Regions from separate parts of the Mobilicoccus sp. genome, predicted to be linked through region 1. Evidence: riboswitches for the same ligand, from Rfam matches in the RefSeq annotation. Region 1 holds a riboswitch; the other holds the start of a gene.
The links. A riboswitch is a leader RNA that binds a small molecule or an ion and turns the genes downstream of it on or off. The one in region 1 is predicted to bind thiamine pyrophosphate.
Positions count from the first base shown of each region.

Region 2: it holds a riboswitch for thiamine pyrophosphate, as region 1 does, so the genes downstream of both, thiM (hydroxyethylthiazole kinase) here and RT054_RS09925 (ECF transporter S component) in region 1, are expected to answer to the same signal.

Region 1 covers NZ_DAMBGD010000011.1:5,511-11,206, reverse strand. The annotation lists gene RT054_RS09945 (amino acid racemase) at 158-619, opposite strand; gene RT054_RS09940 (hypothetical protein) at 720-1,133, opposite strand; gene RT054_RS09935 (energy-coupling factor transporter transmembrane component T) at 1,230-1,976, opposite strand; gene RT054_RS09930 (ATP-binding cassette domain-containing protein) at 1,973-3,673, opposite strand; gene RT054_RS09925 (ECF transporter S component) at 3,670-4,323, opposite strand; TPP riboswitch at 4,381-4,483, opposite strand; gene RT054_RS09920 (DUF4235 domain-containing protein) at 4,667-4,945, shown strand; gene RT054_RS09915 (gamma carbonic anhydrase family protein) at 4,948-5,514, shown strand; gene RT054_RS09910 (peptidase E) at 5,653-5,696, shown strand, end outside.
Region 2 covers NZ_DAMBGD010000007.1:46,259-51,954, forward strand. The annotation lists gene RT054_RS07390 (sodium:alanine symporter family protein) at 1-906, shown strand, start outside; gene RT054_RS07395 (TenA family protein) at 1,057-1,704, opposite strand; gene thiD (bifunctional hydroxymethylpyrimidine kinase/phosphomethylpyrimidine kinase) at 1,706-2,536, opposite strand; gene thiE (thiamine phosphate synthase) at 2,533-3,183, opposite strand; gene thiM (hydroxyethylthiazole kinase) at 3,180-3,998, opposite strand; TPP riboswitch at 3,988-4,082, opposite strand; gene RT054_RS07415 (exodeoxyribonuclease III) at 4,204-4,992, opposite strand; gene RT054_RS07420 (heparinase II/III family protein) at 5,108-5,696, shown strand, end outside.

The sequences.
Region 1 (5,696 bases):
CTCATCGTCGTCATGACCGCCCCGGGCCGTCGCCGGTCACCTCGAGGACGTGACCCACTGGAGCCTGAAGACGATCGACCGCGCGCGCTACGCCCGCGGCGACAGGTCACCATGCGTATCGTCCGTCCCGCGGCGGAGGAATGCCGTCCGTCGCGGTTCAGGACCTGTCCTCGGTGGCGGCGAGAGCAGCCTCCACAGCGGCGTGTGCGTGGATGGTGGTGGTGGGATAGAGGGGGACCCCGGGCCCCTCTGCATCGTCCGGGCTGATGAGGAGCTCGATCTCGATACAGCCGAGGATGATCCCCTGGGCTCCCCGACGGACGAGTTCGTGAATCACCTCCACGAACCGGCGTCGGGAGCCCTCGCGGACGACGCCGTGGCACAGCTCGTCGTAGATGACTCGATGTACGTCTGCTCGACTGGGTGCGTCGGGGACCAGGACGGTCAGCCCATGGTTCTCGAGCCGGCCACGATAGAAGTCCTGTTCCATCGTGAATGCGGTCCCCAGGAGGCCGACCGTCGCGACACCATCACGCACGACTGCGTCAGCTGTGGCGTCGGCCAGGTGGAGCAAGGGAATCGTGCAGGCGCCCTCGATGGCGGGGGCAACCTTGTGCATGGTCGCCGTACCGCTTGACGAGATGGGTGAACGTCTTGCGACGCGGCTCGATGACCTGCGTCTTGAGCTCGTACTGCACGGTGCCTCCTTGGCAGTCGCCTCAGGCCGCGGCCTGGGATTCGAGGATGAGGAGCATGAGGAGATCGGGCAGCGCCTCGGGCCCGGAGAGTTCGCTCGGCTCGGAGCGGGCGATCCCGTCGCCGACGATCTGCCCGTAGGCGAGGTGGTCGGCGTACATGAGCGAGACGCGGGCGGCCCGACCTCGGTAGCGGATGTTGAACGCGAGTTCCTCGTGGCCGACCTCGTCGTCGAGGGACAGATGATCGGCCTCGGTCGAGATCACCGCGTTCGCCTCGCACACGAGCTGCTCGGCGTAACTGCGGATGGCGACCTGGCGGTCGGTGCCGGTGCCGATGTCCCACGCGCGGGCAGGTCGGAGATCGGGTGACGGCCACTCCTCCTCGTCCACGCGCTCGTCGAACGCCTCGGCCACTCGGAGCATGAACGGCGTCATCGCGTCCCCTCTCGCCTCGTTGCGGATGCCCGAGCCTGCGGCGCAGCGCGTGGCGTGCGCCACACGCGTTCCCCTCTCCGGAACGGGTGGGGGCGGTCAGCCGAGCGGGAGGGAGGCGCCCGGGAGGGCGAGATCCGCTGTGAGACCAGCGAGGTGGGGCAGGACGGCGAGGAGGCTGACCAGCACGACGAGGAGAGTGTCGGCACGGGTCCAGGGCGCGGGTTCGAGCCAGGTCCGGGTGACTCCGCGCGTCCCGGCCGAGTACCCCCGCGCCTCCATCGCGACGGTCATCCGCCCGGCTTGTCGGATGGCCTCGACGAGCAGCGAGAACGTCATCGCGCACACATGCCGGAGCCGGGAGATCGGCCCACGTCCGGGGCCGAGTCCCCGCGCGTGGCGGGCGCGGTCGAGCGTCACCCAGTCGTCGGTGAGGGTGTCGAGTCGCTGGAGCGCGGCGACGGTGGCGAGCACGGGCCGGGCGGGAAGCCGGAGCCGCTGCCCGAGGTGGTCCCCGAGGGTGAACGGGTCGAGGTAGGAGACGAACACGAGCCCGCCGACGACGAAGAACGCGACGCGCAGCCCGGCCACCGCGGCGACGGTGAGCGAGCGCGGGTCCGCGAGCAGCCAGTTGCTCCACGTGACGCCGGCCGTCGCGACCACCGCGGGCAGGAGCCGGATCAGCGGGAACCCGGTGCGGCCGACGAGGATGGCGAGGAGCACGACCTCGGCGACGAGCCCGATGAGGACCGGGGTGAGGTCGCCGATGAACAGGCCCCCGACGGTGAGGACGAACGAGGACGCGAGCAGCGACAACGGGCCGCACCGGGAGAGCAGGCCGATCACCGCGGCGCTCCCCGGGTCACGGGTGGACGGACGTCGCCGAGGGGGGCGGGCTCCCCACCCTCGCCCCGACGCCGGCCGGTGTCGCCGCTCTCGGCGTGACGGCGGTCGGTGCCCCGGGCGTCGTGGGCGCCATCGGCATCGAGGCCGTCCGGACGGGTCCCCGCGACGCCGGAGCGCACGCGACCACCCTCGAGGTGGGTGAGGGAGTCGGCGAAGGCGGTGAACTCGTCGTCGTGGGTGCTGACGAGGACGGCGGCGCCCGCGGCGCGGACGGCCGCGGCGAGGCCGACGACGGCGGCCCAGGTGTGTCGGTCCTGGCCGACGGTCGGCTCGTCGAGGGCGAGCACCGGCGCCCGGTGGAGGAGGGCCGAGGCGAGGGCGAGACGACGGGTCTGCCCCCCGGACAGGCTGGCAGGGTGCCGACGTTCGAGACCGCCGAGGCCGAGCAGATCGAGCAGACCCTCGGCGCGGCGGCGGGCGTCGGTCTCGTCGTCGCCGAGCGCGCGGGCGGTGGCGAGGAGGCAGTCGAGCGCCGTCGACCCGGTGAGGGCGAGAGAGGCCTGTTGCGGCACCCACGCGGCGCGGTCGGCGAACTCCCGGGAGGTCCACCGCGACGGCGCGGCCGCGGCCCCGTCGGCGAGGCTCGGGTCGGCGATGACCTCACCCGAGGTCGGCCGCTCCAACCCGACGGTGACCGAGACGAGCGAGGACTTGCCCGCCCCGCTCGCGCCCCGCAGCGCGGTGAGCTCGCCCGGGGGGACGCGCAGGTCCACGTCGGTGAGCGCGGCACGCGGCACCGGCGGACGCCGGTCGATCGCGAGACCCCGCCGCGGCCTGCGCACCAGCCCGACTCCGTGGACGTCCAGGCCGCCGGGTGGACGGCGGAGGTCGGCGAGCAGACTTCCGACCGCCAGCGGGGGCGGAGGCGCGGCGCCCGGCACCCACAGCCCGGCGGTGAGCAGGGCATCGCGCTGCTCGGCGAGCACCCGCGCGGGCGGACCGTCGGCGAGGATCCCGTCGGCGGTGAGGACGACGAGACGGTCGATCAGTCGATCCGCGGGGCCGCTCCCCGCCCCCAGCCACCGATCGAGGCGGTGCTCGACGACGACGAGGGTGCTCCGGCGGTCCTGCACCGCGCGGGCGACCGCGGCCCGCACGAGCGCGGCGGAGGCGTCGTCGAGCATCGAGGTCGGCTCGTCGAGCAGCAACGCGCCCGGACGCATCGCGAGCACCCCCGCGAGAGCGAGACGTTGGGCCTCACCCCCGGAGAGCGCGGTGCTGCGGTGGTCGACGCCGTAGGGGAACCCGACCGCGGCGAGCGCCTCGGCGACGCGGGTCCGGATCTCCGCCCGGGGCAGCCCGAGGTTCTCCGGCCCGAACGCGGTGTCCCGACCCACCCGACCGGCGACGAGCGCGTCGGCGGGGTCCTGCACGAGCAGGCCGACGCGTCCGTCCCCCGCACGCACGGGGTCACCGTCGACGAGCACCTGCCCCGCACGCTCGCCGGGGTCGATCTCCCCGAGCACCCCGGCGAGCGCCTGCAGCAACGTCGACTTGCCCGCCCCGCTCGCCCCGGCGAGCAGCACCCGCTCGCCGGGGTCGACGCGCAGATCGAGGTCGGCGAGCACCGGCGTCGCGCGCCCCAGCGGCGTCCATGAGAGACCCCGCGCCTCGACCGCGGCGGGTGCGGGCCTCACCGGTCGGCCGCGACGAGGTGTTCCTCCCCCGGGGGGAACGCGTCGACCGCGCCGGTCGCGGCGAGCGCCCGCACGAGCAGGTGGCCGCCGACTCCGGCGACGACCGCGCCGGAGATCACACCCGCGGCGAGGTAGACGAGCTTCCACGCCCAGCTGAACTCCGGCACGTAGACCCACCATTCGTAGACGACGATCTCGAGGACCGCGCCGAGCATGCCGCCGCACACGGCGGCGAGGAGGTCGAACCGGCGCCAGCGCCAGAACGCGACGGCGAGCTCGACACCGAGCGCCTGGAGGAACCCCGACACGAGCACCATCGCGGCCCACTGGTTGCCGAGCAACATCTCGACGGAGGCCGCGACCATCTCGCACAGCAGCGCCGCACCCGGGCGGCGCACGAGCAGCGCTCCCGCGACCGCTGGGAGGATCCAGACGCCGAGCATGAGTTCCCGCAGCGGCGGGAACACCGACAGCGCCACCTTGAGGGGCTCGTAGAGGAACGAGTCGAACCCCCAGAAGGCGACGCCGAGGGCGACGCCGAGAACGGCGAGGGTGACGATGTCGACCGCGCGCCAGGCGGTGGGTCCTCCGCGCGCCCCTCTGCGGCCCGGCCGCGTGTGGCCATGGAGATCGGCGATCTTCGTGTTCATGTGGTTCTCCCGTGACGATCCGATGTGTCGATCACCTCGGGGGCAGGCACGCGGACGTGCCATGAGAACTCGACTCCCTCCGCCGGTGTGAACCGGATCAGGTTCGAGGGTCTGCGGCGAACCGCACTCTCAGCGCCGGAGCGCTCCCCTGTCGATGTCCGGTCACTGTAACCGGCGCCTCCCCCGCCCGCAGCCCCCGGCGCCCGATGACCCGGGCGAGAGGGGTGGGCGGGGTGGGCCCGGTGGCGGCGACCGGCGTCCGGGGCGGACACGGGCCGACGGCCGCAGGACCCGCCGGGAGCCCCGATCGCCGTCGCGTCCACGGCCTGGCAGACTGCACCTCATGAGTGACAAGGTGTTCAAGATCGTGGGTACGGGCCTCGCCGTCGGCGCCGGCGTGCTGGCCAAGAAGGTGTCCGAAGGTGGCTGGAAGGCCGTCATGGCGAACGACCCGCCGGCCAACCCCGAGGACCCCGACACCACGCTGGCCGAGGCCATCGCCTGGGCCGCGCTCTCCGGCGCGCTCATCGCGCTCGCGCGCATGCTCGCGACCCGTCAGTGGACGCAGTACTACGCCAAGTCGACCGGACACAAGCCCGCGAACCCGAACGACGTCAGCTGATCGTGCGGGTCTCGCTCGAAGGGAACACGCCGAGCGTCGCTCCCCGCGCGTGGCTGGCGCCGACGGCGGTCGTCGTCGGCGCCGTGAGCGTGGAGGCGCAGGCCGGCCTGTGGTTCGGGGCGGTCGCGCGGGGCGACGGTGACGAGATCCGCATCGGCGCGCGCAGCAACGTCCAGGACAACGCGGTGCTGCACGCCGACCCGGGGTTCCCGTGCCGGCTCGGTGAGGACGTCACGGTCGGCCACTCGGCGGTGGTCCACGGCTGCACGGTGCAGGACCGGGTCATCGTCGGCATGGGCGCGACCGTCATGAACGGTGCCCGCATCGGCAGCGACTCGATCATCGCGGCAGGCACCCTCGTCTCCGAGGGGATGGAGATCCCGCCGCGGTCCCTCGTCATGGGCGTGCCGGGCAAGGTGCGCCGCGAGCTCACCGACGCCGAGCTCGAGAAGGTCGCCCGCAACGCGGCCGTGTACGTCGAGGCGGCGCGGCGCTATGCCGCCTCCGCCGAGGTGGTCGGCGAGGACTCGCCGGTCGACGACGACCTCGGCGGGTCACCCCGCCCCTGAATCGCGCCCGCGACACGCCGTCGGCGCATCGGTCGCGGTGGCTCCGGTCGTGGGGGTGAACGGCACGGTGGGAGAGGCCACATCGGCAGCTCGTCCCGCTCCCCACCGTGGCCAGGTGATCAGGGATACGGTCGTGACATGACCACTCACATCGTCGCGATGGGCGGTGGCGGGTTCTCCTC
Region 2 (5,696 bases), on a different contig from region 1:
CTCGCCACCTTCGGCATCGGCAACATGACCCAGGCCAACTCCATCGCCGGAGCGGTCGAATCCAGTTTCGGCGTCGACCGCCTCATCACCGGGATCGTTCTCGTCGTGCTCACCGCGGTCGTCATCCTCGGCGGCATCAAGAGCATCGCCCGAGTCACCGAGAAGCTCGTGCCGTTCATGGCCGTCTTCTTCATCGCCATGTCGATCGTGCTGCTCGTCCTCAACGCCTCCGAGCTCATCCCCTCCCTCGTCCTCATCGTCGAGGCCGCGTTCAACCCGTCCTCCGCCCTCGGCGGCGCCGCCGGATACACCATCGCGAACGCGATCCGGATGGGGATCGCCCGCGGCGTGTTCTCCAACGAGGCCGGCCTCGGCTCGGCTCCGATCGCTCACGCGGCCGCCAACACGCGTGAGCCCGTCGAACAGGGCCTCTGGGGCATCTTCGAGGTGTTCGTCGACACGATCGTCATCTGCACGATGACCGCGCTCGTCATCGTCACCACCGGCGTGTGGCGCTCCGAGCACGAGGGCCCCGCGCTGACGATCGCCGCGTTCAACCACGGGCTGCCCGGCACGGCCGGTGGCATGGCCCTCACCGTCGGCCTCGCGATGTTCGCCTACTCGACGATCCTCGGCTGGTCCTACTACGGCGAGAAGAGCCTGGAGTTCCTCTTCCGGCGCACCTCCCAGGTCAAGACCGCGATCTGGATCTACCGCGTCGTCTTCGTCGCGGCCGTCCTCGCCGGATCCGTCGGCAGCCTCAAGGTCGTGTGGGACATCGCCGACACGCTCAACGGGCTCATGGCCATTCCCAACCTCATCGGGGTGCTCCTGCTCTCCGGCGTCGTCATCCGAGAGACGAAGAGCTACCTCCAGCGTCACGCCGCCGGCGAGATCGAGGACTGAGGCGACGCCGCCGGCCGATCGCACCGAAGGGGGCCGTGGTGGGACATCCCACCGCGGCCCCCTCCTCGTCCCTCCGGATCGGCCTGTCCCTGGCCACCCCACCCCTTGACAGCCATCGGAGCGTCGTCATCCGGGGTTGCGGCGAGGCGCTCAGATCGGCCAGGTCTCCGTGCGCCAGGCCGCGTCCCAGAACATCCACTCGAACTTCGAGGCCGTCTCGTAGGCGACGTGCATCCGCTCGACGGTCGAGGCCGAGGCCTCCTCGGCGCACCGGTCGGCGACGGCCTTGGCCTTCTCGACCGATTCGGCGAACGCCGGATCCGAGTACATGCCGATCCAGTCACCGTAGGGGTGCCTGTCCAACGGCGCCGCCTGTTCGAGGAGGTGCTCTCCCACGTCGGCGTAGATCCAGAAGCAGGGCAGCACGCCCGCGACGGCGACGGCGTAGGAGCCCTGGGTCGTGAGCGACTGCAGGTACGACGTGTACGCGAGGCACGTGGGCGAGCGGGTGAACGCGGCGAAGTCCTCGACGTGTGCGCCGTGGAGTTCTCGCTCGACGACGAGGGTCGTCTTGGCGTCCTCCGCCCAGAACAGCAGCTCGTCGGGATCGGTCGCCTGGCCGGCGAGTGTCGCGAGAACCCGACCGTAGTCGGCGAGGTAGAGCGCGTCCTGCGCCATGTAGTAGACGAATCGCTCGCGGTCGAGGCTGCCGTCGGCGAGGCCGCGGACGAACGGGAGGTCGTCGATGGCCCGGCGGATCGGCAGCGAGCGCTCCCAGGTGTCGGTCGAGAAGGACATGTCAGCTCCAGAGGGCGTGGAAGTGGTGGACGGGACCGTGACCGTGGCCGACGTGCAGCTCGTCGGCGCGCTCGAGGGCGCCCGTGAGCCAGGCCTTGGCGTCGTGGGCGGTCGTGCCCCAGTCGGGGCGTTGCGGGCGGAGCGCGGCGAGCGCGGAGGACAACGAGCATCCGGTGCCGTGGGTGTTCGGCGTGTCCACCCGGGTGGCGGTGAGTTCCTGGACGTCGTCGCCGTCGAGGAGGACGTCGATGGCGTCGTCGGTGAGATGCCCACCCTTGAGGTACACCCGCCGCGCTCCGAGATCACGCAGTCGGTGGGCCTGCTCGTGCATCCCGGAGACGGAGGTCGCCGGATCGCGGTCGAGGAGGACGCCGGCCTCGGCAAGGTTCGGCGTGATGAGGCTCGCGAGCGGCACGAGGTCGCGCACGGCGTCGACCGCGTCGTCGGACAGCAGCCGGTCGCCGCTCGTCGCGACCATCACGGGGTCGAGGACGATCGGCAGTTCGGCCCTGCCCTCGTCGGCGCGCAGCCTCTCGAGGAACGCGCGGACGGCGGCGGTGACCTCCGTGTCGGCGAGCATCCCGATCTTGACGGCATCGGGCCGGATGTCGTCGTAGAGCGTGTTGAGCTGATCGGTGACGAACGCCGCCGGAATCGGGTGGACCCCATCCACCCCGCGCGTCGACTGCGCGGTGAGCGCCGTGATCACACACATGCCGTAGGCGCCCAGGGCGCTGAACGCCTTGAGGTCGGCCTGGATGCCAGCCCCGCCCGAGGGGTCGGAACCGGCGATGGACAGGGCCTTGGGTGGGGTGGTCGCGGGTGTGGTCATCGTGCGTCCTTCCAGCGGGTGAGCAGGGCGGCGGCGGCCTCGCGCGGGTCGGGGGCGGCGCAGATCGCACTGACGACGGCGGCGCCGTCCACCCCGGTCGCGGCAAGCATCCCGATGCGGTCGATCGTGATGCCGCCGATCGCGACGCACGGCCATGGACTCGCGGCGACGAGGTCGGCGAGCGCGGCGAGGCCCGAGGCCGTGGCGGCATCGGGTTTGGTCGTCTGGTCGAACACCGGCCCGAGGCCGAGGTGATCGAGCGTCCCGGTGGGCAGGGCGTGCGCGGCCTCGACGTGGGCGAGGGTCTGGCACGACAGCCCGAGGAGGCGGTCCGGCCCGAGGAGGTCCCGGGCGGTGACCGGATCGAGGTCGGTCTGCCCGACATGCGCGCCCTCGGCGCCCGCCGCCTCGACGAGGTGGACCCGGTCGTTGAGGAGGACGGGGACTCCCGTTCCGTCGAGCGCGTCGACGACGGAGCGGGCCATCGTGACGAACTCGGTGTCGTCGCACCGTGGGTCGCGCACCTGGACCAGGGTCGCGCCCCCGTCGACGGCGGCCCGAGCGACGTCGGCGACACGGTGGGGCCCGCCGCACATCGCGGTGTCGGTGACGAGATAGAGGGTGAGGTCGCAGGCCGGGCGGCTCACGACAGACGCACCGCCTCCGCGAGGTCGTCAGGGGTGAGGAGCGCGAGGTGGTCGAGGAGGGCGACGGCGAACGATCCGGGGCCACGACACTCCGTGGCGGCGCGGTCGGCGGCCACGGTGAGGTGCGCGGTCGCGGCCGTGGCCGCGGTGAGGGGCCGCGTCACCGCCGCGTAGGCGGCCATGAGCGCACCGAGCGCACAGCCCACGCCGGTGACGCGCGTCATGAGCTCGTGGCCGTTGTGGACGCGCGTGAGCACGGCGCCGTCGGTGACGTGGTCGACCGGGCCGGAGACCGCGACGACGCATCCGTGCTGCTCGGCGAGGGTGCGGGCCTGCTCGAGAACGGCCTCGGGGGTGTCGGCCGAATCGACGCCGCGCCCACCTCCACCACCGAGCAGCCCGGAGATCTCCGACGCGTTCCCGCGGATGATCGTCGCCGGGTGTTGCGTGAGGAGGTCCCGCGCGGTCTTCGTGCGCCACGGGAGACCGCCCGCGGCGACCGGGTCGAGCACCCACGGCGTCCCGGACTCCCGGCATCCGTCCACGGCGGCCTTCATGGCCTGCGTCGTGTCGTCGTACGGGGTGCCCGTGTTGACGAGCACACCGCTCGCGACCTGCGCGAAGATCCCCGCCTCGTGGGGGTTGTCGACCATCGCGGGCGCGGCCCCGGCTGCGAGGAGCACGTTCGCCGTCCACGGGGCGACGACGATGTTCGTCAGCGACTGCACGAGCGGAGACTGGCCCCGTAGCCGCGCGAGAGCGTCCGCGAGGTCGGTGGGGGAGATCCCTGCGGGAGGCAGGGGTGGGGCATTCATGCGACGTCCCTTCGCTAGCACGACCTAGGCAGGTTCGACGGGTGTGATCTCAGCGCCTCCTCGGGCGCACCCCGCGTCGTCCCACCACTCTAGACGCCCCCTCGACCGTCCGCCCGCGCACCCCGAGCCCGCACACCCCGAGGCCGGTGACGTCGTCGATGACATCATCCGGTCCGGCTGGGGGTGACGTGGGGTGCGGAGGGGGTCAGTCCGAGAGTGAGACGAGGACCGGGGCGTGGTCGCTCGCGCCCTTGCCCTTGCGTTCCTCACGGTCGATGGCCGCGCCGTCGACACGCGCGGCGAGGGTGGGGGAGGCGAGGGCGAAGTCGATGCGCATGCCCTGCTTCTTGGGAAAGCGGAGCTGCGTGTAGTCCCAGTACGTGAACTGTCCCTCGGTGTGGGGTCGCACGACATCGGCGAATCCGGCGTCGACGACGGCCTGGAACGCGGCGCGCTCCGGGGCTGACACGTGGGTCTTCCCGACGAAGAACCCCGGATCCCACACGTCCTCGTCGCGCGGCGCGACGTTCCAGTCGCCCATGAGGCATACCTGAGCGGCGGGGTCCGCGGCGAGCCACCCGGCTGCGGTGTCGCGCAGGGAGGCGAGCCAGTCGAGCTTGTAGGCGTAGTGCCGATCCTCGAGGCTGCGGCCGTTGGGGATGTACAGCGACCAGATGCGCACCCCGGCGCACGTCGCCCCGATCGCGCGGGCCTCGGCGACCGCGTCGGGCTCACCCCAGCGCGGCATCCCCTCGAAGCCGATCTCCACGTCCGCCAACCCGACCCGGCTGACGATCGCGACACCGTTCCACTGGTTGAGACCGTGGAAGGCGACCTCGTATCCGGCGTCCTCGAACACCTGCAGGGGGAACTGGGCGTCCTTGCACTTGGTCTCCTGCAGCGCGAGAACGTCGAGGTCATGACGTTGCAGGACGCCCACGGCCCGCTCGGCTCGGCTGCGGACGGAGTTGCAGTTCCAGGTCGCGATACGCACGCAGCCACCCTAGTCGCCACCTCCGACGTGCCTCGAAATGCGTTGGGAATGAACGAATTACTCAAGTTCCTGCGCCGGCGGCCGATCAAGAGGGGACGCCGAGCCAGGAGCTGTCATGCCCACCTTCCCTCGCCGCCCCCTCGGACCGGTCAGCGCAAGCGTCGTCACCGCCGCTGCCGCGCTCGTCCTCCCCCTCGCCGCGCCCGCAGTCAGCAGCGTCGCCGCCGACAGGACGACCCCCCAACGTTCCGTCGCGCAGCGGCAGTGGGCGGACGCCCGATGCGGTGCACCGGCCTCCGAGCCCGTCCGCAATGGGAAGCCGATGACGGTGAGAGTGCCGCCCACCCGTCCGTTCACCGTCGGGCGCATCCCGGCGAGCGCCTGGTCACGGCCCGCCTCCTCCGACCCGACGTGGCAGCTGAGCTTCTACGGCCTCGACTGGATGAAGCCGCTGGCGAAGCGGGCCTTCGACGACCGCCAGGACGCCCAGCTCGCCGCGCTCGTCGCGCAGGCCGACAAGTTCTACGTCCAGCATCCCGATCGTGGGTCGAACGCGCTCGGATGGGACGAGGGCACATCGCTGCGGCGCCTGCACGTCCTCACCTGTCTCTCGATCGTCACCGGGGACCCGCGGCTCACGTCGCGGATGGCCACCGAGGTGCGTCTCCTGTTCGGGCCTCGCTACTACGGCCCGCCGAACCATC